DNA from 2 places in the Anaerosporomusa subterranea genome. Region 2 is predicted to be linked to the other one. Evidence: riboswitches for the same ligand, from Rfam matches in the RefSeq annotation. Region 2 holds a riboswitch; the other holds the start of a gene.
What was found. Region 2 has a riboswitch for glycine ahead of AXX12_RS00385 (ABC transporter substrate-binding protein). Riboswitches for the same ligand answer to the same signal wherever they lie in the genome.
Positions count from the first base shown of each region.

Region 1: another riboswitch for glycine. It lies ahead of gcvT (glycine cleavage system aminomethyltransferase GcvT); the one in region 2 lies ahead of AXX12_RS00385 (ABC transporter substrate-binding protein).

Region 1 covers NZ_LSGP01000020.1:274,037-291,037, reverse strand. Annotated here, with positions in the region: gene lpdA (dihydrolipoyl dehydrogenase) at 1-1,005, opposite strand, end outside; gene gcvPB (aminomethyl-transferring glycine dehydrogenase subunit GcvPB) at 1,039-2,490, opposite strand; gene gcvPA (aminomethyl-transferring glycine dehydrogenase subunit GcvPA) at 2,487-3,833, opposite strand; gene gcvH (glycine cleavage system protein GcvH) at 3,835-4,224, opposite strand; gene gcvT (glycine cleavage system aminomethyltransferase GcvT) at 4,227-5,327, opposite strand; glycine riboswitch at 5,485-5,573, opposite strand; gene AXX12_RS13715 (2-oxoacid:acceptor oxidoreductase family protein) at 5,647-6,174, opposite strand; gene AXX12_RS13710 (2-oxoacid:ferredoxin oxidoreductase subunit beta) at 6,176-6,997, opposite strand; gene AXX12_RS13705 (2-oxoacid:acceptor oxidoreductase subunit alpha) at 7,026-8,159, opposite strand; gene AXX12_RS13700 (4Fe-4S binding protein) at 8,174-8,359, opposite strand; gene AXX12_RS13695 (LysR family transcriptional regulator) at 8,729-9,637, shown strand; gene AXX12_RS19615 (CoA-binding protein) at 9,813-10,562, opposite strand; gene AXX12_RS13685 (hypothetical protein) at 10,642-10,914, shown strand; gene trpA (tryptophan synthase subunit alpha) at 11,030-11,836, opposite strand; gene trpB (tryptophan synthase subunit beta) at 11,836-13,020, opposite strand; gene AXX12_RS13670 (phosphoribosylanthranilate isomerase) at 13,007-13,630, opposite strand; gene trpC (indole-3-glycerol phosphate synthase TrpC) at 13,627-14,409, opposite strand; gene trpD (anthranilate phosphoribosyltransferase) at 14,406-15,422, opposite strand; gene AXX12_RS13655 (anthranilate synthase component II) at 15,422-15,994, opposite strand; gene trpE (anthranilate synthase component I) at 15,991-17,001, opposite strand, start outside.
Region 2 covers NZ_LSGP01000001.1:98,093-102,592, forward strand. Annotated here, with positions in the region: gene AXX12_RS00380 (ABC transporter substrate-binding protein) at 177-1,343, shown strand; glycine riboswitch at 1,548-1,663, shown strand; gene AXX12_RS00385 (ABC transporter substrate-binding protein) at 1,839-3,002, shown strand; gene AXX12_RS00390 (MFS transporter) at 3,110-4,483, shown strand.

The sequences.
Region 1 (17,001 bases), on a different contig from region 2:
TGCTGCCTGCTTGCCGCAAGCATTTTCCGCAGCAGCCATCCCAGCGGCGGATGCGGCATGGGCCCACATATACTTGCCGGTGACATCACCGATTGCATAAATACCTGTAATATTTGTCTCCATTTTTTCATTGACCGTAATTCCTTTACGGCTATAGGCAATGCCGACTTCATCCAGTCCTAGTCCAGAAACTAGTGGGAACCTGCCGATTGATGCCAGCACCTTTTCTGTGGCGATTTCCTGGGTTTTGTCTCCACTGCAAACTTCGACAACGACACCGTCGTCACCGGATTTAATCCCAATCACACGGGTATTTGTCATAAATTTAATCCCTTGCTTGCGCAAGAGCAGTGCCATGCGCTTGACAATTTCGCTGTCGACATTTGGCAAGATGGCGGGCATCATTTCAATCACGGTGACATTACAGCCAAATGCCTGAAAAATCGCTGCAAACTCGATTCCGACTGCGCCTGCGCCAATCACAACCATGCTCTTTGGTACTTCAGTCATGGCTAGCAGCTGATCGCTATTGATCACGCCGGCCAAGTCACCGCCCGGCACAGGCAAAGCCATCGGCGCCGAACCGGTCGCTAGTATAATCTTACTAGCGGAATATTGCTTCTCTCCTTCGGCTGTGCTGACACAGATTTGATCCTTAGCGATAAGCTTCGCTGTGCCAAATTCGAGATCAATCGCATTGCTCTTTACCAACTTCAGAATGCCCTCACGCATTTGCTCCACAACCTGGTTCTTGCGAGCATTTACTGCATTATAATCAAAGCTAATGCTTTCCGCCTTCAGGCCGAACTGGCTGCAACGCTGCAGATCATGCCACTTCTCGGCGCTCTTCAGCAAGGTCTTGGTCGGAATGCAGCCTCGATTCAAGCATACTCCGCCTAGTTGATCTTTTTCAACGAGCAGAACCTTTGCCCCTAATTGAGCCGCCCGGATGGCTGCGACATATCCGCCCGGACCGCCGCCCAAAACAGCTACATCGTAATTCATATTTTCTCCCCCCAGAGTTCTGTTGCCAAGTCGTTACGCTTTCCAGCGTACGACCGGCTTGCGCGCCGCTGTCGTTTCATCAAGTCTTCCCACCACTGTGTTGCTAGGAGAGCTGAGGATTTGCGACACATCGGTTTTTGCTTCTGTGGCGATTGCGCGCATAGCCTGAATAAAGCCATCCAGCGTTTCTTTGCTTTCCGTCTCCGTCGGTTCAATCATGATTGCTTCTTCAACAATCAACGGAAAATAGATTGTTGGCGGATGGTAGCCATAGTCTAGCAGCCGTTTGGCGATATCGAGCGTCTTTACGCCGAACTGTTTTTGATTTTTCGACGTAACAATGCATTCATGCATACAGTAACGGTCAAACGGAGAGTAAAAGTCTTCTTTTAACTGACTCAAACAATAGTTTGCATTCAACACAGCATCCTCGCTAGCTTGACGCAGACCATCCGGTCCCATCGCCAGAATATAGGCATAGGCCCGGACAATGACGCCAAAGTTGCCATAGAACGAGTGCATCCGTCCGATAGACTGCGGCCGATCATAATCGAGAGCATAGTTTTTGCCATCAAAAGCAATCACCGGTGTCGGTAAAAACGGAATCAGTGTTTTTTTCACGCCAACAGGACCGGAACCAGGACCGCCGCCGCCGTGGGGAGTGGAAAATGTTTTATGGAGATTGAAATGCACGACATCAAAGCCCATATCACCAGGTCGGACAATGCCCATTACTGCGTTTGCGTTAGCGCCATCATAATACAACAAGCCGCCGGCGGCGTGAACAATGTTCGCAATCTCTTCAATATTTGTTTCAAACAAGCCTAATGTACTTGGGTTAGTCAGCATCAGCGCGGCTGTATCGGGACCGACTGCAGCCTTCAGTGCCTCCAGATCGACTGAACCGTCGGCATGGGACTTGATTTCAACAATTTCCAGACCGCAAACTGTCGCACTGGCCGGATTTGTACCATGGGCCGAATCGGGTACAATCACCTTGGTTCTGGCTTCACCTCGGGAGCGATGATAGGCTCTGATGAGTTTTAGCCCGGCCAGCTCACCGTGCGCACCTGCTGCCGGCTGCAGGGTAACTGCATCCATGCCGGCAATTTCCGCCAGATACTGTTCCATCGTATAGAGCAGCTCTAACGCACCTTGGCTTGACTCGCTGTCTTGCAGTGGGTGAATGTGTGCAAATCCTGGATAACGGGCAACATCTTCATTCACTTTGGGATTATACTTCATCGTACACGATCCTAACGGGTAAAAACCTGAATCAAGGCCAAAGTTCCGCTTTGATAAATTGGTATAATGCCGTATCAAGTCAGGTTGGCTAACCTCCGGCAACTGGGCGTCAGCCTTCCGCAAAAACTCGGCGGGAATCAGTGTTTCGATTTCTAAAGTGGGGACATCGCATTGCGGTAAATTCAGCGCCTGCCGTCCCGGTACGCTCATTTCAAAGATTATCGCCTGGTTTCTGTTCATAATATTGCCCCCATTTCACTGACCAAACGGTCTATTTCTGCTTTAGACCTTTTTTCCGTCACGCAGAGCAACATGCAGTTATCCATGCCGGGGTAATAGCTGCCAAGATCAAGACCACCAACAATTCCCTTGGCGCGAAGCGCTTTATTCACTTTGGCAACCGGCTTCGAAAGCCGGACGACAAATTCTTTGAAAAATGGCGCGCTAAAGACGACTTCACAGCCATTCAGTTTTTGCAGCTCACGATAAGCGTAATTTGCTTTTTGCACACACTGGGATGCCACTTCGCGGAAGCCCTGCTTGCCGACTGTGCTGAGATAAATAGCGGCAGTCAAAGCGCACAACGCTTGATTGGAGCAAATATTAGAGGTCGCCTTTTCGCGGCGGATATGCTGTTCCCGCGCCTGCAAGGTTAAAACAAAGCCACGGTTGCCAGCATGATCTTGCGTTTGACCAACGATCCGGCCAGGTAATTTACGCATTAACTTCTCGGTAGCCGCGAAAAAGCCGAGGTATGGCCCGCCATAGGCTAACGCCAATCCCAGACCCTGTCCTTCGCCGACGACGATATCTACGCCTAAAGCACCCGGTGACTCCAGCAATCCTAACGAAATCGGATCAACGACAGTAATCAGATACGCTCCCCTCGCATGAGCGATTTGTGCTAATGTCTTAATATCTTCGATAGATCCAAAGAAGTTCGGCGACTGGATAATGACGGCTGCCGTGGAATCGTCCAGCATTTTTTCTAGTTGATCACGGTCGGTTACACCATCAACAAAGCCAGCCTCGCTGCTGATAAAGCCTCGGTCTAGTCCATAGCTCTCGAGAATATTCCGGTAGTGGGGATGTACTGCAGCGGCTGTGATCACCTTATTGCGGCCTGATGCCGCGCAAGCCATCATCGCCGCTTCCGCCACTGCTGTGCCGCCATCATACATGGATGCGTTGGCTACTGCCATGCCGGTAATTTCACAGATCAGCGATTGGAATTCCCATAACGCCTGTAGATAGCCTTGTGCTATCTCAGGCTGGTATTGCGTATAGGCTGTGTAAAATTCTGAGCGGCGGATAATATGGTCGATCACGCTGGGGATGAAATGATCATAAGCTCCTGCACCGAGAAAACATACCGCATCTTCCATGCTGATATTTGCCTTTGCCAGCGCCTGCAAATTCTTGATCAGCTCCGGTTCCGACAAGGCGGGCGGCAGGTCTAACGGCCGGTTTAAGCGCAGGTTTGCCGGAACATCTTGAAACAGGTCATCTGTCGCAGCAACGCCAATAGCCGCTAGCATTGCCTTGCGATCATTATCGGTATGGGGCAGATAACTCCAGCCCATCTTAGTGGCCTCCCTTCTCAACGATCTCGCTATAGGCAGCATCATCCAAAAGGCCAGTTAGTTCTTTCGGATTGGAAAGTTCGATGACTAATATCCAACCGTCGCCGTAAGGAGATTGATTCACCAATTCTGGTGCATCGTTGAGTTCTTGATTAGTTCTAATGACTTTGCCAGATAAGGGACTAATAATATCAGAAACAGCCTTAACCGATTCGATGACAGATATCCGCTGACCTGCTTTGGCTGAATCGCCCTCATTCGGCAGTTCGACAAAAACGACATCACCAAGCTGTGACTGCGCAAAATCAGTCACGCCAATTATCGCTGTGTTCCCTTCTACTCTAACCCATTCATGATCTGTAGAATACTTCAGTTCTGCCGGAATACTCATGATTATTTCCCCTCTCGTTTATAAAATGGTTTAGCAATGATTTCAGCAGAAAGCTGCTTACCACGAATATCAATCTCGATCGTTTGGCCAATTTTAGCATAATCAGCTTGAATTAGGGCTAAGCCCAAATTTTTATTAAGTGTAGGAGTATAGGAGCCGGTCGTCACTACGCCGATATGTACGCCTGCAGCCAAAACCGGATATTCAGCTCTGGCAATTCCGCGGTCAACCATGACAAAACCGACGATCTTGCGTTTCGTTCCATTCGTTTTTTGCTCTTGTAAGACTTCCCGTCCGTTAAAGTCGCCTTTATCCAGCTTGACAAAAAATCCGATACCTGCCTCAATTGGTGACATAGTGGCTGACAGCTCGTGTCCGTAAAGTGGCAAGCACGCTTCAAATCGCAGCGTATCGCGGCAGCCTAAGCCTGCGGGCAGCAATCCGAACGGCCGCCCAGCTTCCATGATCGCTTCCCACAAAAACGATGCATCCTCAGGCTTACAATAGATTTCAAAGCCGTCTTCTCCAGTATACCCGGTCCGTGATACCAATACTGTTTTACCGGCAACGCTGACTTCAGGCATAAACCAATAATATTTGATTTCTGCTAGCGGCGCGTCAGTCAGCTTGGCTAAAATCGTTTCTGCCAGCGGTCCTTGCAGAGCCAACTGCGCTGTTGCATCAGAGAGATTGGTCAGTGTAGCCTCAAAGCCTTTCACATTTTCTTGCATCCATTGCCAATCTTTCTCTATATTCGCCGCATTGATGACCAGTAGATATTCATTGTCAGCTTGCTTGTAGACCAACAGATCGTCAACCGTACCCCCATCCAGGTAACACATCGGCGTGTAAAGAATTTGATTGATTTGCAATTTAGCGACATCATTTGTCACCAGTTTTTGCAGAAAAGCCAACGCGTCTGGCCCGCTTACCAGCACTTCACCCATATGTGACACATCAAATAAACCAGCTTTAGTTCTTACCGCGTGATGCTCTTCCTTAATACCGGAGTATTGAACCGGCAGCAACCAACCGCCAAACTCAACGATTTTGCCGCCATAACGCACATGCGTCTCATACAGCGGCGTTTGCTTTGCTGACATAAAAGCCACCTCTCTCTTTTCTTGCAAAATAAAAGGACAAAGAAACAAAAGTGTAAAAACACTTTTGTTCTCTGTCCCTTATACCTGAGAGATTCGCCTGCGACAGGCGCCCCATCGGTGACACTTCTTTAACAAAGAAGCATACTCTCCAGAGTTCGGTCCGGTTACAGTATGTTTACCTGAGAGTTTGAACAAAGCTTTGCCCCATCGGCGCCGCCAAATTGCGGACTCTCCCATAACCATCATTCCTATTCATTTTTCAAAGAATTTCTAATCAACATATTACCGCTGAGCGCTTTTAGTGTCAAGAAATTATTTGTTATCCAACTAAATCCATGCCCAATTTTAGAGCTTTTTCATTAACCGCTTCCGTACCCTTCGGCACTCTGGCTAGCACGGCTTTGGTCAGCGATTCGATCGAGACCACGCCGGTTATTTTGGCGATGGCGCCCAATGCGATGATGTTGGCGAATAAGGCTTTACCTAAACTGTCTTGGGCAGTATGAGTGATCGGCAGTTCATAGACCTTCTTAAACTGTTTGTCAGGCAGTTGCTGGACAAACAGGCTGTCGGTAATCAGAATGCCGTCAGCAGGGAGATCAATCGTGTATTTTTTGCAGGCTTCCTGGCTCATAGCCAGGACTACGTTTGGTACGGTGATCTTCGGATAATGAATCTTGCCCTCAGAGATGATGACCTCGGATTTGCTAGAACCGCCGCGGGCTTCCGGGCCATAGGACTGGGACTGGATGGCTTGTTTTCCGTCCATCAGGGCTGCTTCGGCCAGGATGATGCCAGCCAGGATCAGCCCCTGGCCGCCGGTTCCGGATAAGCGCAGTTGCTGCATGTTATTTCGCTCCTTTCTGGACTCTGGCGATCACTTTGTCGTATTCAGCGCTATATTCGGGCGCTTCGGTTTTATACAGAACACCAATCGGGAATTTGCCCTCTTTTTGTTCATCAGTCATTTTTTCATAGGCGGCCAGCATGACGCCACGGTCTTTTTGCCATTTCATCATATCAGGAGCGCCGCCCATTTTATTCTGACGACCAAAAGAGATTGGGCAGGCAGTGATAGCTTCAATGAGGCTGAAGCCTTCGTGCTGGATGCCTTGGGCGATCACATCCACTAACAGCTGGGTATGGAAAGTGGTGGAACGGGCAACGAAGGTAGCGCCTGCGCCTTTGGCCAGCTCGGTGACGTCAAAGGGACGGTCAACTGTGCCGTAGGGGGCGGTGGTTGCTTTGGAGTTGGCTGGAGTGAGCGGTGAGTATTGGCCACCAGTCATGCCATAGATGTTGTTATTAAAGAGTACGACGGTGAGGTCGATGTTGCGGCGGGCAGCATGGATGAAGTGGTTGCCGCCGATGGCGGTAGCATCGCCGTCACCGGTGACGACAATGACTTTCAGCCGTGGTTGGCCAAGTTTGACGCCGGTGGCTACCGGCAGGGCGCGGCCGTGGGCTGAGTGGACGGTGTTGAAGTCAAGGTAGCCGGAGGCGCGGCTGGAGCAGCCAATGCCGGAAACAACGGCTACGTCGTTTTTTTCTAAAGCGAGTTTGTCAACAGCTTTGACGATAGCGCCGGTGATGATGCCGTTGCCGCAGCCGGGGCACCAGATGTGGGGCAGGCGTCCGGGGCGGAAGTATTTATCAATAATTTGTTCCATTTCCATGGGGTGCACATCCTTTCTGCGGTTATTTCAGGCTTTCGATTCTTGCCAGCAGCTCGTCCGGCGTAATCGCTTCACTGTTGTATTTGGCGTGGAGGGTTACCGGAGCTTTGCCGGCAACGGCACGTTCGACTTCGATGACATATTGGCCATAGTTCATTTCGGCAACAATGATGTGTTTGGCTTTGCCAGCGATCTCGGCAATTTGTTTTGCCGGGAACGGCCACATGGTGATCGGGCGGAACAGGCCGGCTTTGATGCCTTTAGCGCGGGCGGCGTCGACGGCGGCATAGGCAGAACGAGCTGTGCCACCGTAGGCGATGACAACAGTTTCGGCATCGTCCATGCAGTAGTTTTCATAGAGGACTATGTCGTCAAGATTGTTGTTGATTTTCTCATGCAACCGGTCCAGACATTTCTGGGTGGCAGCCGGTGAGCCATTGGGGAAGCCGTATTCGTCATGCACCAGGCCGGTGACGTGCCAACGGTAGCCGCTGCCAAACGGAGCCATGGCAGGTACGAGGTCAGCGTCGGCTTGATAGGCTTTGTATTCTTCAGGGGGAACTTGCGGCAGTTTGCGCTGCGGCTTGGCGATTTCATCATAGTTGTCAGGCAGCTCGATTTTCTCGCGCATGTGGCCGATGATTTCATCCAGCAGCAGAATGACCGGGGTACGGTATTTCTCGGAGAATTCATAGGCTTTGATCGTTAGGTCAAAGCACTCAGGTACAGAGCCCGGGGTCAGGGCAATGATCGGATGGTCGCCGTGGGTTCCCCAGCGGGCTTGCATCACGTCACCTTGCGCCGGTGCGGTCGGTTGGCCGGTAGAGGGGCCCACGCGCTGTACGTTGACGATGACCATCGGGATTTCGGCAATACAGGCATAGCCGATGAGTTCTTGTTTAAGGGAGAAGCCGGGGCCGCTGGTAGCGGTCATGACTTTCATGCCGGTTAGGGATGCGCCGATGATGACGCCGATGCCGGCGATTTCATCTTCCATCTGAATGAATTTGCCGCCGACAGTTGGCAGCATTTTAGCTAGCGATTCAGCGACTTCAGTTGACGGCGTGATCGGATAACCGCCGAAAAATTTAACGCCGGCGGCAATTGCGCCTTCAGCGACTGCCTGGTTGCCTTGCATTAGATAAACTTTGGACACTCTGTTTCACTCCTTTATTCCTTGTGTACAAAAATGGCGAAGTCCGGACAGCGCATTTCACATTGACGGCACATGATACAGTCTTTCTCTTTGACTACTTCAACCTTTTCCAGTTGGCTGACAGCCAGTACTTTTTTCGGGCAGAACTCGACGCAGATGCCACAACCTTTGCAACGATTGGCGTGAATTTTCAGACTCATTTTTGTTCACCTCTCTCCTTTTTTAAAAAAATTATACGTTAAAAAGATGTAAAACACACTTGACTCAATATTTCGTCTTCTATATGATTGTATCAAGACTTTTATTATGCGTAAAATACTATTTTTCGCTTCTTATCATACTAATTAGGTATGGCAAAAGAGGCTGTTGCGGTAATCTTTACTAACTGAGAAACGATTTTGAACCGCATTAAGCACTTTACGCTTATTGTTTATTTTTTTCGTGTTCCCTTCGTGCAGGCGCTATGCGGCCTTTCGCGTTTTCGCGGCCAATATTAGCTTCGTGCTTTATCTGGCTTTTTAGCCGCAAAAAATTAATACCGCTCCGGCGATCTTTGGGAGGCACTCATTGTGGATATTCGTGATATTAAGTATTTTCTCGCCATTGCTGAAGAGGGTAATATCACAGCAGCGGCCAAACGTCTCCATATTGCACAACCGCCGCTAAGCCGACATATGAAAGAACTAGAAGACCAATTGGGAGTCCAGTTGTTTGAAAGAGGCAAGCGCAAGGTAAAACTGACTGAAGCAGGGATTTTTCTACGCACACGAGCAGAGCAAATTATCGATCTATTGAATGCAACTACAACCGAATTAAAGGACTTTTATATTGGGGATCGCGGTACCTTAGCCATCGGGGCTGTGACCTCAGTAGCCGGTACGCTGCTGCCGCAATTGATTAAAATTTTTCGCGAGCGTTATCCGCACGTAGTTTTTCGGTTGCGCGAAGGCGAAAGCCGGCGAATTACCGAGCTTCTCGACAGCGGCATTATCGATCTGGGCATGGTAAAGCTGCCGTTTGACACAGATCTTTACGATTCGATCAGTCTGCCAAATGAGCCGCTGGTGGCGGTATTTCGACCTGAGCATCCGCACGCGATCTGTTCGGATTCAGACAGCATCAACTTACGAGAACTTGTCGATAAGCAATTGTTGATTCATCGCAAATTTGAAGCGATGATCACCAAAAGTTATGAGCAACTTGGCCTGACCCCTAGTATTCTTTGCGAAAGCGATGATGTCATGCCGCTTTTAGCCTGGGCAGACGCCGGCATCGGCATGGCAATTGTTCCGAAGTCTGCATTCAGTCTCATCCATAGCACAAGACTAATTGCCAAAGAGATTGTCAATCCCTCTTTAGTAACCGGCGGCGCCGTCATCTGGGTTCGCAATCGGTATCTTCCAGCCACTGCCCATCACTTTCTGGGCCTGTTCGGCAACAGAAATATCGAAGGTAAACGAGTGCTAGCAGGACAGTAAGAATAATCACTAGGCGGTCAGTACTGGAACGTTAACCGCAGAGTACACAGAGTTCGCAGAGGGCTAGGGTTTATTAGACAAAATAAATCCGAAACCCTCAGTGTACTTATATCAAGCCGCCTAATCGGGCGGCTTGATAACTTTATAAACGTTGCGATGGATTTAAATAATCTTTTTATTCCAATTCCTCGAGCACACTGGCATGATGAACAATGATCAGATTCAACGAAAGACCTAACGTAATGAGCTCTTCCGTTTCTGCCCCTGGCTGAAGCCAGACATACTCGATGCCAGCCGCCTTGCATTCCCGCAAGGCTTGCTCTGTTATCGAAGCAGGACCGGCAATGAGGGCGACTGCTGGCTTTTGCGGCAAATCAGCAAAGAGCGGCGCGTCTACACGCGTTTCGCCGGAAACAGATATAACCGACAGCGACGCCACGTTATAGCCCCGGTTTCGCAACCGGTCAAAGAGCATGCTGTCCTCTGATGAACGAGCTGACTCGCCGAGCACAGCCCAGTTTTTTTCCTTTAGCATGGCAATCTTACTGCTTTCAACCATGGCGCAGTATTGATAAATCACATTCAGCCCTAAATCTTTCGCCTTAGCAACCACTTCTGGCTTATTTACTCCCGGTTGCAGCCAGACATTAGCAATACCTAGTGACGCACATTCTGCCAACCCCTCTAGGGCGACCGCTGGTGGCACCACAAAATCCACCACATTGGGAACTACCGGCAGCGCTGCGATCGAGGGAAAACACGGCTCGCCATCAATCATGCTTTCCCTGGAATTTACCGGATAAACCTCGTAGCCATAGCGTTTGAGGACTTTAAAGATACGATAACCGAATTTGTCAGGGTTTGCTGAAGCGCCGAGCACAGCCCATCGTTGTCGTTGAAGCATGTCCTTAACTTGCGGGTTCATCTGTCAGCCTCCTTCTCTCGTTCAGCTTCGCCATTCTTTATTAATTATACCTTGAAACATGGACTAACGGTAGCTGAAGTTGGCTTTCACGCAAAAGTTTGGTATTACGAAACAGCCAGCCCTGGGTTGCGCCTATGGCTGTAATGGCTTGCTCACAGAAGAAAGCGCCTATCTTATCGCCGGCAGCCTTGACGCCGTATTTCACGAAGTCTTGAAGGCAAGCCCTGTCTTATCGACAATGGATCGATTACCTTTGAATGGAAAGGTAATCATCGACCAGATACATACAGAAAAAGACCTGGCAGAGCTAGCCGAGCAGCTAAATCTACTATTAGGCTTTGCCAAATGCTGATTTTTTCTAAGACCAGGACAACTGAAATGACCACCCGCTATGCGGCGTGGCCATTTCAGTTTGTCGATAGCCTCTCACCCAGACTGTTATACGCTTTTCCTACGTCCCTCACTCACTAGCGAATGGCATTCTTCAAACTCTTTGCAAACTCACCAACTTTGCTGATCAGCATCTCTGTACCGAGATATTGCTCCAGCACGGTAATGACAGCACTGCCGACAATTACACCATCTGCCAACACAGCAATAGCGGCGGCTTGATCAGGCGTGGAAATACCGAAGCCTACCGCTAAGGGAAGCTCGGTCTGACTCCGCACCCTTGCGAGAAACTTTTGCAATCCACTGTCCACAGTGCTTTGCGCACCAGTAACGCCAGCCACAGACACGCAGTATAAAAAGCCGCGTGAAGCTTCGGCAATACGGGCGATCCGCTCAGTTGGCGTAGTCGGCGCAATTAGCAAGATCACATTAATCCCCTGTGCATCACCTTGCTGACGCAATTCTTCGCTTTCTTCCAACGGCAAATCCGGGATAATTAGCCCATCTACGCCGACCGCAGCGCAGGTACTGATAAATTTTTCGATACCATATTGCAGTAGAGAATTGTAATACGCCATCAAAACCAACGGGATTTGCGTGTCCTGACGCAAAGAAGCGATCAAGCCAAAAATGGCTTCAATGCTTACGCCATTCTGCAAAGCCCGTAATGAAGCTTGCTGAATGACTGGTCCATCTGCTATCGGGTCAGAATAGGGTATGCCCAATTCAATAATATCGACCCCATTTGCGGCCATAGACAGCACCAGTTTTCTGGTCGTATTCAGGTCTGGGTCACCAGCTGAAATGTAGGTAATAAGTGCTTTATTGCCTGACTGTTGTAGTTTCTGAAAGGTAGCGCCAATGGCGCTTTTTCTATTTTGCATTACCGCACCTCCTCATATGCAGCCACTTGGTCCACATCTTTATCACCCCGACCTGATAAACAGACGACCAGGATATGCTCTTTGGGCAAAGTCGGCGCTAGTTTAATCGCATAGGCCATCGCATGGGCACTCTCCAGCGCGGGAATAATCCCTTCGCTACGAGCCAAGAGATAAAAGGCGTCTAGCGCTGCGGTATCAGTTACAGCTGCATATTCTACCCGGCCTGAATCCTTTAGATAAGCATGCTCGGGGCCAACCCCAGGATAATCGAGACCTGCCGAGATAGAGTGGGCCGGCAGTATCTGGCCGTCTTTGTCTTGAAGCAGATAACTGAATGCTCCGTGCAAAACTCCCTTGCTGCCCAGCGTCAACGTTGCCGCATGTTCACGAGTGTCAAGCCCTTTACCAGCCGCTTCTACACCATAGAGTTTCACGCTATCATCTGTTAAAAATGGGTAAAACATGCCCATCGAGTTGCTGCCGCCGCCGACGCAAGCAATCACGCTGTCTGGCAATCGTCCCTCTATGGCTATCATCTGTTTACGGGTTTCCTCGCCAATAACTTGTTGAAAATCCCTAACCATAGCCGGATACGGGTGAGGTCCGACGACTGAGCCAATAACATAAAACGTATCCCGGACATGGGCCACCCAATAGCGCAACGCTTCGTTGGTTGCATCCTTTAACGTGCGGCTGCCGCTGGTTACCGGCACCACTTCAGCGCCGAGCATTTGCATGCGAAATACGTTCAGCGCCTGCCGTTTTACGTCCTCTTCTCCCATGAACACCTTACAGTCCATGCCAAACAGCGCAGCAACCGTAGCGGTAGCCACGCCATGCTGGCCAGCTCCAGTCTCAGCAATTATACTTTTTTTCCCCATCCGCTTGGCTATTAACGCCTGGCCAATGGTATTATTAATCTTGTGCGCACCGGTATGATTGAGATCTTCCCGTTTTAGGTAGATCTTCGCCCCGCCTAATTGGTTGGTCAGCTTCTGGGCAAAATATAACATAGAAGGTCTGCCAATATACTGTTGAAAGTAAAAAGCCAGCGCCTGCTGAAAGCTTTTGTCCTGACGCGCGCTTTCATAGACAGCTTCGAGTTCATCTAACGCTGGAATCAATGTTTCCGGCACATAGCGCCCACCAAATTCTCCGTAGCGTCCTTTCTTAATCAGACCCATGATACTCCCACCTCCGAATTGTTGTAATAAATTCTTTGATTTTCTTGCTATCTTTGACTCCGTTACTTTCTACCCCGCTGCTGACGTCGACAGCAAAGGGTTGCACCGCCCGGATTGCTGCAAGCACATTATCAGTCGACAAGCCGCCTGCCAAAATGATTCTATATTCTTGACTGACCTTACGAGCTATTTCCCATGGGAATACATGGCCAGTTCCGCCCATCTGTCCAGCCGAGTAGCTATCGAGCAATAAAGTATAGTTTCTAAACCCTGACAACTTGGCCAGTGAACCTTGATCTTTCATTTGAAACGCCTTAATCACAGTTTGCGGGAACTGACTACAGTAGTCTGCAGTTTCCTGGCCATGAAACTGCAAGGTATCCAGACCGCACATTGCGACGATTTCTTTGACCAGCCCCTCCTTAGCATCAACGAAAACGCCGACTTTACTGACAAATGGTGGCAAAGCCTGACATATTTCCCGGGCAATCGTTGGCTGAACTTGTCGTTTGCTCGGCGCGAAGACCATTCCTATCGCATCGGCTCCCGCCTCGGCTGCCTCCAGTGCTGTAGCTATATCTTGCAGCCCGCAGATCTTTATCCGAATCAATGGCGATCACCTGCCAATTCGCGTAGCTTCTGGCCAGGCGAGGGACTGCGCATCAGTGCTTCACCAACTAACACGGCATTGACGCCGCAGGTAGCCAGATTCGCGATATCTGCCTTTGTGTTGATCCCGCTTTCACTGATAAGAATTCTGTCAGGCGGGATATACTTCGCCAGTTCAAATGTAGTTTCCAGCCTGGTTTCAAATGTGCCTAAGTTGCGGTTATTGATCCCGATTATCTGTGCACCGCTAGCAAGTGCGACCTCGATTTCCGCTTTGGTATGGGCCTCCACCAGGCAGTCGAGAGACAACTCTTGCGCCTGCTGCAGCAAGTAAGTTAGCCGCTGTTGCCCAAGCGCGGCAACGATAAGCAGCACCGCATCAGCGCCATAGACGCGCGCTTCAATCAGTTGGTATTCGTCAATGATAAAGTCCTTGCGCAGCAAAGGTATGTTGGTGATTTTCCGGGCCTGCGACAAGTAGCTTACATTTCCCTTAAAAAACTGCGGCTCAGTTAAAACAGAAATCGCCGCAGCCCCATTGTCGGCGTAGGCTGAGATCACTGCCTCTGGCGTTAAATCCTGACGAATGATGCCTTTAGAAGGCGAAGCCTGTTTGAACTCAGCAATGATCTGAACTTGGCCGGGGATTGCCAATGCCTTCCGAAAGCCGCAAGTGGCGGGGAGATGTTTCATTTGCTTGTCAAGCACAGCTTGCGGCTGGTTTTGTTTTCTCAGTTCCAGGTCGTGACGAACTGATGCGAGAATCTTCTCTAGTATCATTGCAGCGCCTCGCTTTGAAACAGCTTTAGCTCTGTGAATTTTGCCAGTGCCTGACCGCTGTCAATACTGGCAGCCGCCAGAGCCACCCCTTCACGCAAACTGTCGGCTTTGTCACCGGCGACCAGAGCGGCTGCTGCATTGAACAAAACGACTTCCCGTCGCGGACCCTGCTCTCCCTGCAGAATGTTCAGCAGAATCTGCCCATTCTCAGCAGCATTGCCGCCAATGATGACTGACATATCTGCCCGCTGGAAGCCCACATCCTCAGGACTGATATAATAGGTGTAAATCTGTCCGGCTTTTAATTCTGTTACCTTCGTGGGAGCAGATATTGATACCTCATCCAGGCCGTCCATGCCATGCACAACCAGTGCATGTTCTGCCCCTAGCCGCTGCAATACTCCGGCGAGCATCTCAGTCAGTTCAGGCTGAAAAACTCCGAGCAGTTGACAGCTAGCCCCTGAGGGATTGGTTAATGGCCCTAATATATTAAAAATGGTGCGAATGCCGATTTCCCGGCGCGGTCCGACAACAGTCTTCATCGCCTGATGGAATTGGGGAGCAAACAAAAAACCGATGTTTACTTTCCGTAAACTTTCTGCTACAGCCGTAGCATCAAGGTTGATCGGAATACCAAGCGACTCCAATACATCAGAGCTGCCGCACTTGCTGGAAACGGATCGGTTGCCATGCTTCGCAACTGTCAGCCCAGCTCCTGCAACCACAAACGCCGCTGTTGTCGAGATGTTGAAGGTGTTCTTTTTGTCTCCGCCAGTACCGCAGGTATCAACTACCCGTCCCGGCGTACTGACCGGCGTAGCCTTGCGTCGCATTACCCGTGCACAGCCGGCAATTTCTTCAATGGTTTCACCTTTGATACTCAGCGCGGTAAGCATACTGCCAATCTGCGCCGCCGTGGCGCTGCCCTCCACGATCGTCTCCATCATACATTCTGCTTCTGGCTCACTCAGGTTCTCTCCCAAGACGACGCGTTGCAAGATGGTTTGAAACATTATGCACTCCTCCTCATTAAAAAATTGCGTATTAGGGCTAACCCCTGATCGGTAAGGATGGATTCCGGATGAAACTGAACCCCCTCCACTGGATACTGTTTATGACGCAGGCCCATGACGACTCCATCCTCTGTATGAGCAGTGATCTGCAGGCATTCGGGAATTGTCTCACGGTCGACAATGAGTGAATGATAGCGGGTAGCCGTAAATGGGCTATCAAAGCCGTAATAGATTCCCTGCCCATCATGATGGATGGTTGAAACCTTGCCATGCATCGGCACCTCGGCTCTGCGCACCACTGCGCCAAATACTTCGCCAATCGCCTGGTGCCCCAGACAAACGCCAAGCACAGAAGTATGCGGCCCGCATTGGCTAATCACTGCTTTTGAAATACCAGCCTGTTGCGGCGTGCCTGGCCCTGGGGAGATAATGATGTGTGATGGCCGCAAGTCTTGCAGTTCATCAACCGTAATTGCGTCATTGCGATAAACGGCAATGTCTGCAGCCAATATTCCCAGGTACTGCACTAGGTTATAGGTAAAGGAATCATAATTATCAATAACGGCAATCATGCTATTCCCTCCTCGGTACTGAACAATGCCTGAAGTAATCCTTGGGCCTTGTTCAACGTTTCCTCATATTCCGCTTCCGGCGATGAGTCGGCAACGACGCCGCCGCCAGCCTGGACATGAATTTTGCCGTCGGCAATGACAAATGTTCGGATCGTAATACAGGTATCCATACTGCCGGAAAAGCCTAAATAACCCACCGCGCCAGCATACGGCCCGCGTTTGGTCTGCTCCAATTCCCTGATGATTTCCATTGCCCTCACCTTTGGAGCGCCAGATACAGTTCCGGCCGGGAAGCAGGCTGTCAGCGCATCGATTGCGTCTTTTCCCGGTTGCAACTGGCCACTAACCGAGGAAACTATATGCATGACATGCGAGTATTTCTCTACCGCCATCAAGGTGGGCACTTGCACCGTACCGTAAGCGGCGATCTTGCCAATATCATTTCGGCCTAGATCGACGAGCATGATGTGTTCAGCCCGCTCCTTCGCATCGGCGAGCAGTTCGGCGGCAAGTTGTTCATCCTCTTGTAACGTCTTACCGCGCCGCCGCGTCCCGGCGATTGGCCGAGTCTCGACAACGCCGTGTTCCAGCCGGACAAGCATTTCCGGTGAGGAGCCGACAATTTGCAGCTCACCAAAATTCAAATAATACAGATAGGGCGAAGGATTGGCTGAGCGCAAGGTACGGTACACGGCAAACGGCGGCACCTGCAAATTGGCTGACAAACGCTGGGATGGCACAACCTGAAAGATATCACCAGCGGCAATATACTCTTTGGCCTTGATAACCATCTTCATGTATTCCTCTTTCGTTCGGTTTGATGTCACGACCGAGCGCACACAGGCAGGTTTAGCAGTAATGTCCAGCGGCTTGGCCAAACTTTCTTTCATCTCTTGCAGCAGCCCAATTGCCTGTTGGTAGTGAGTTGCAACATCGCCTTCAATCCGCACACAAACGATGAGTTGAATGGTGTGCTTGACATGATCAAACGCTACCACCACTTCCGG
Region 2 (4,500 bases):
ATTTTTCGCATTGCATCGCTTTTGTCATTCTTCAGAGTCAAATCGTGTGATTTGACTCTTTCTGTTTTTAAAGTCAAATCACACGATGCAGAGAGAGCGAACCACAGAGTGCGCAGAGGCCACAGAGGGTACGCAGAGAGTTTCGAAAAGTTGCAATTGTGAAAGGGGTTTTTCTGATGAAACAATCTAGACTAATGGCAGCGGTGGTATTATCTATTTTTCTATTCACGCTTATTTTGAGCGGCTGTGGCGGCGGTTCAGCCTCCAAGGATATTAAGATTGGTCTCTTAAATGAAATGACAGGCGGCAACGCGACCTTTGGCACTTCGTCAGCTAATGGCGCAAAAATGGCGATTAAAGAAGCCAATGCCAAGGGTGGCGTCCTCGGTAAACAGATTCAGGCTGTTATTGCTGACAATAAAAGTGAACCGTCTGAGTCGGTCAATGCCATGACCAAACTGGTGACTCAAGACAAAGTCGTGGCCGTAACCGGGATCTTCGCTAGCTCGAATGCGATTGCCGCATCGAGTGTGGCTGAAGCCAGCAAAATGCCATTTTTAGCGGTGGGTGCGACCAACCCGAAGGTTACGGTAGATGAAAAGAGCGGCAAAGTTAAAGACTACACCTTCCGCGTCTGTTTCATTGATCCGTTTCAAGGAACAGTGGGCGCAAACTTTGTTCTGAGTACGTTGAAACTCAAACAAGCTGCGGTTTTGATTGATAGCAGCAGCGATTATAGTAAAGGCCTGGCGGCATTCTTTAAAGAAGCATTCACTAAGGGTGGCGGCAGCATTTTGGCAGAAGAATCCTATCTGCAAAAAGACCAGGACTTCAAGACCATCCTAACCAAGGTTAAGGCACTTAATCCACAAGTCATCTATGTACCAGGCTATTATGAAGAAGTTGGTAAAATCGTTAAACAAGCTCGTGAACTGGGAATCACAGCCCCGATTATCGGTGGCGACGGCTGGGATTCGCCGAAACTGGTAGAGATCGGCACGGCACCTGCCTTGAACAATACCTATTTCACCAACCATTACTCAGTGGATGACACCAGCGCTGCTTCCAAGACCTTTGTCGAAGCCTATAAAAAGGAATATGGTCAAGCGCCAGATGCGCTGGCAGTGCTTGGTTATGATGCCGCTAATGTACTGATTGACGCGATTAAACGCGCCAACAGTACGGAAGCTGCTAAAATCCGTGAGGCATTAGCCGCGACGAAGGATATCGCGGCAGTCACAGGATCGACCACCTTAAACGCATCACATGACGCAGTTAAGAGCGCGGTAATCATCGAAATGAAGGACGGCAAACAAATGTATAAGGCGACAGTTAAACCGTAAAAAATAAACTCCTGCTATGGTGACTAAATCTTAGCAGGAGTTTATTTTTATCATTATTATGATTGCCAGGGATTTTTTTGCTACGTTAATGCTTGACAAAGTTCTTCCTGGTGCTATAATTGTAACATCGATTATTAAAAATTAAATACTTGTGTCCATGAGAAGTCTGCGGGAGAGTGGCCTCAACCCTACTGAACCGTAGATGGATGGAACTCTGGAGAGCCCCTAGAAAGTGACTGTACTTGCTAGGGCGCCGAAGGGGCAAGTCGGCGGCGAAGGCTGCTGATGAAACTCTCAGGCAAAAGGACAGAGCAATCGTTGCTATGCGGGATGTTCCGCATCGCTTCACAATTGTCACTCTCAAGAGTCAAATCGTGCGGTTTGGCTTTTTCTGTTTTTAAAGCCAAATCACACGGAAGGGCAGGCTCCTGTGCCTGCCTCTTGAGGGCCCGCAGAGGTTGCGGCAAATTTCCTAATAAAGAGAGGAGTTTTCTAATGAAAAAATCAGCATTTCTAACAGCAGCAGTCATATCAATCCTACTATTCACGGTTTTCTTGTCCGGTTGCGGCGATTCGGTTTCCAAAGAAATCAAAATCGGTGTGTTAAATGAAATGACTGGCGGAAGCGCAACCTATGGGGCATCATCAGCCAATGGCGCCAAGCTGGCGTTCAAAGAAGCCAACGCCAAAGGCGGCGTACTTGGCAAGCAGATTGTTGCCGTTATTGCTGATAATAAAAGCGAACCCTCCGAATCTGTCAACGCCATGACCAAGTTGGTCACTCAAGATAAGGTAGTGGCTGTAACCGGACTTTTCACCAGCTCAAACGCGATTGCGGCATCTAGTGTGGCTGAATCCAACAAAATACCGCTGCTATCGGTTGGCGCCACCAATCCTAAAGTTACAGTTGACGAAAAAACCGGCAAAGTCAAAGACTACACCTTCCGCGTTTGCTTCATTGACCCGTTCCAAGGAACTGTTGGCGCGAATTTTGTACTTAATACGCTAAAACAAAAGCAAGCAGCGATCCTGATTGATAGCAGTAGCGATTATAGTAAAGGTCTGTCCGCATTTTTCAAAGAAGCGTTCACTAAAGGCGGCGGCAGCATCGTTGCCGAAGAATCCTATTTACAAAAAGACCAAGACTTTAAAACCATCCTGACCAAAGTGAAAGCGCTGAATCCGCAAGTTCTCTATGTACCAGGCTATTATGAAGAAGTTGGTAAAATCGTTAAACAAGCCCGTGAACTGGGAATCACAGTCCCAATTGTCGGCGGAGACGGCTGGGATTCGCCGAAACTGGTGGAAATCGGTAGCCCGGCTGCACTGAATAACACCTACTTCACCAACCATTATTCAGTTGAGGATACCAGCCCGGCGTCGAAAACCTTTGTTGAAGCCTACAAGAAAGAATACGGTCAAACACCAGATGCGATCGCCGTGTTGGCCTATGACGCTGCTAATGTGATGCTAGACGCGATCAAACGCGCTAATAGTACCGAACCCGCCAAAATTCGCGCAGCACTGGCCGCAACCAAAGATTTTCCGGCAGTAACCGGTGCAACGACTTTGAACGCGACTCATGACGCAGTCAAGAGCGCAGTGATTATCGAAGTAAAAGACGGCAAGCAAATGTATAAGGCAACGGTTAAGCCGTAACACGACTGAAACACCACCTTTTGCGGTGGTGTTTCTTTTTTAAAAGCAGGTATTTAGCCGCTGAACTACGAACCTCATCAGGGAATAGGGAACGACAATGGGGTACAATGATGGCTACAAATATTTCCGGCGAACAACAGATGCTGCGCCGACGCTGGCTGGTGTGGGTTCCTGCTGCGCTTAGTTGCTGGGTTGTCTATTTCCATCGTGTCGGAACAGGGGTTGTCGCAGACAATTTAATGCGGGATTTTGCCATTGAGCGGGCATCTGATCTGGGAATATTAGCTTCTATTTATTTTTATACCTACGCTTTGGCGCAAGTCCCGGCTGGAATTCTTGCCGACTATTTTGGACCGCGGCTGACGATCAGCATCGCTATGCTCGTGTCTGCTGTCGGCGCTTTGCTTTTCGGTTGGACAGATACGCTCAGCGGTCTATATCTCGGTCGATTTCTGGCCAGTTTAGGAGTTAGCTTAATCTATGTCAATATTGTGAAGATACACGCCGAATGGTTTAGAGCCAGGGAATTCGGTACAATGTCCGGCTTGATCGTACTGGTCGGTAATGCCGGATCGTTGGCGGCTGCAACGCCGCTGGCCGTTGTTGTGGAAGCTCTTGGCTGGCGGTCATCTTTTTATATGATAGCGGTATTTTCACTTTTGATGGCGCTATTGTGTTGGCTTCTCATTCGCAACCGGCCGACTGACATTGGTTTACCAAGCATAGCGGCAATCGAGGGACGGGAAGGTTGTATGCATAGTCCGGCGGTTGCCAAACCCAGCATCGGCGGCAGCCTCAAGCAGGTGCTGGGCAATCGCCATACTTGGACGCCGTTTTTTGCCTCTTCGTTGATATATGGTGTATATATGACTGTCGTGGGCCTATGGGGAGTTTCCTACTTTATGCAGGTTTACGGCATGTCGAGGTTCGATGCGTCCAATCATTTGTTACTGATGGTAACCGGCAATATGCTGGGCGGGCCGCTATTCGGATTTTTTTCAGATCGGTTTGGATTCAGACGGTTGCCGTACGTTGGGGCAACGGCTTTCTTCTTGGCCATTTGGCTACTGCTGACTTTCTGGAATCAGGCCAAACCGCCTGAGTGGGTGTTATATCCGATTTGTTTAGCCATTGGTCTCGGGGTATCAGGGATTACCCTTACAGTCGCTTGCGTCAAAGAGGTTAATTCGTCACATATCACCGGCATGGCCGCAGGTGTTGCTAATTCAGGCGCGTTTGTTGGCGCCGCATTTTTACAACCCTTGTTTGGTTGGATACTTGATCAATATTGGCAGGGAGCAATCGAACACGGTGTAAAGATTTATCCAGCTATTGCCTATCATCAGGCGTTTTTACTGTGTGCTGCGGTACTGGCAGTTGGGCTTGTGTTCGTCTTGAATATCAAAGAAACGTACTGCCGCAATGTTGGCGATGAACTGCAAACCACGCTATCTATCGCCAAGGTCAGCCGGAATGGATGATAGTGAAGTACAAGATC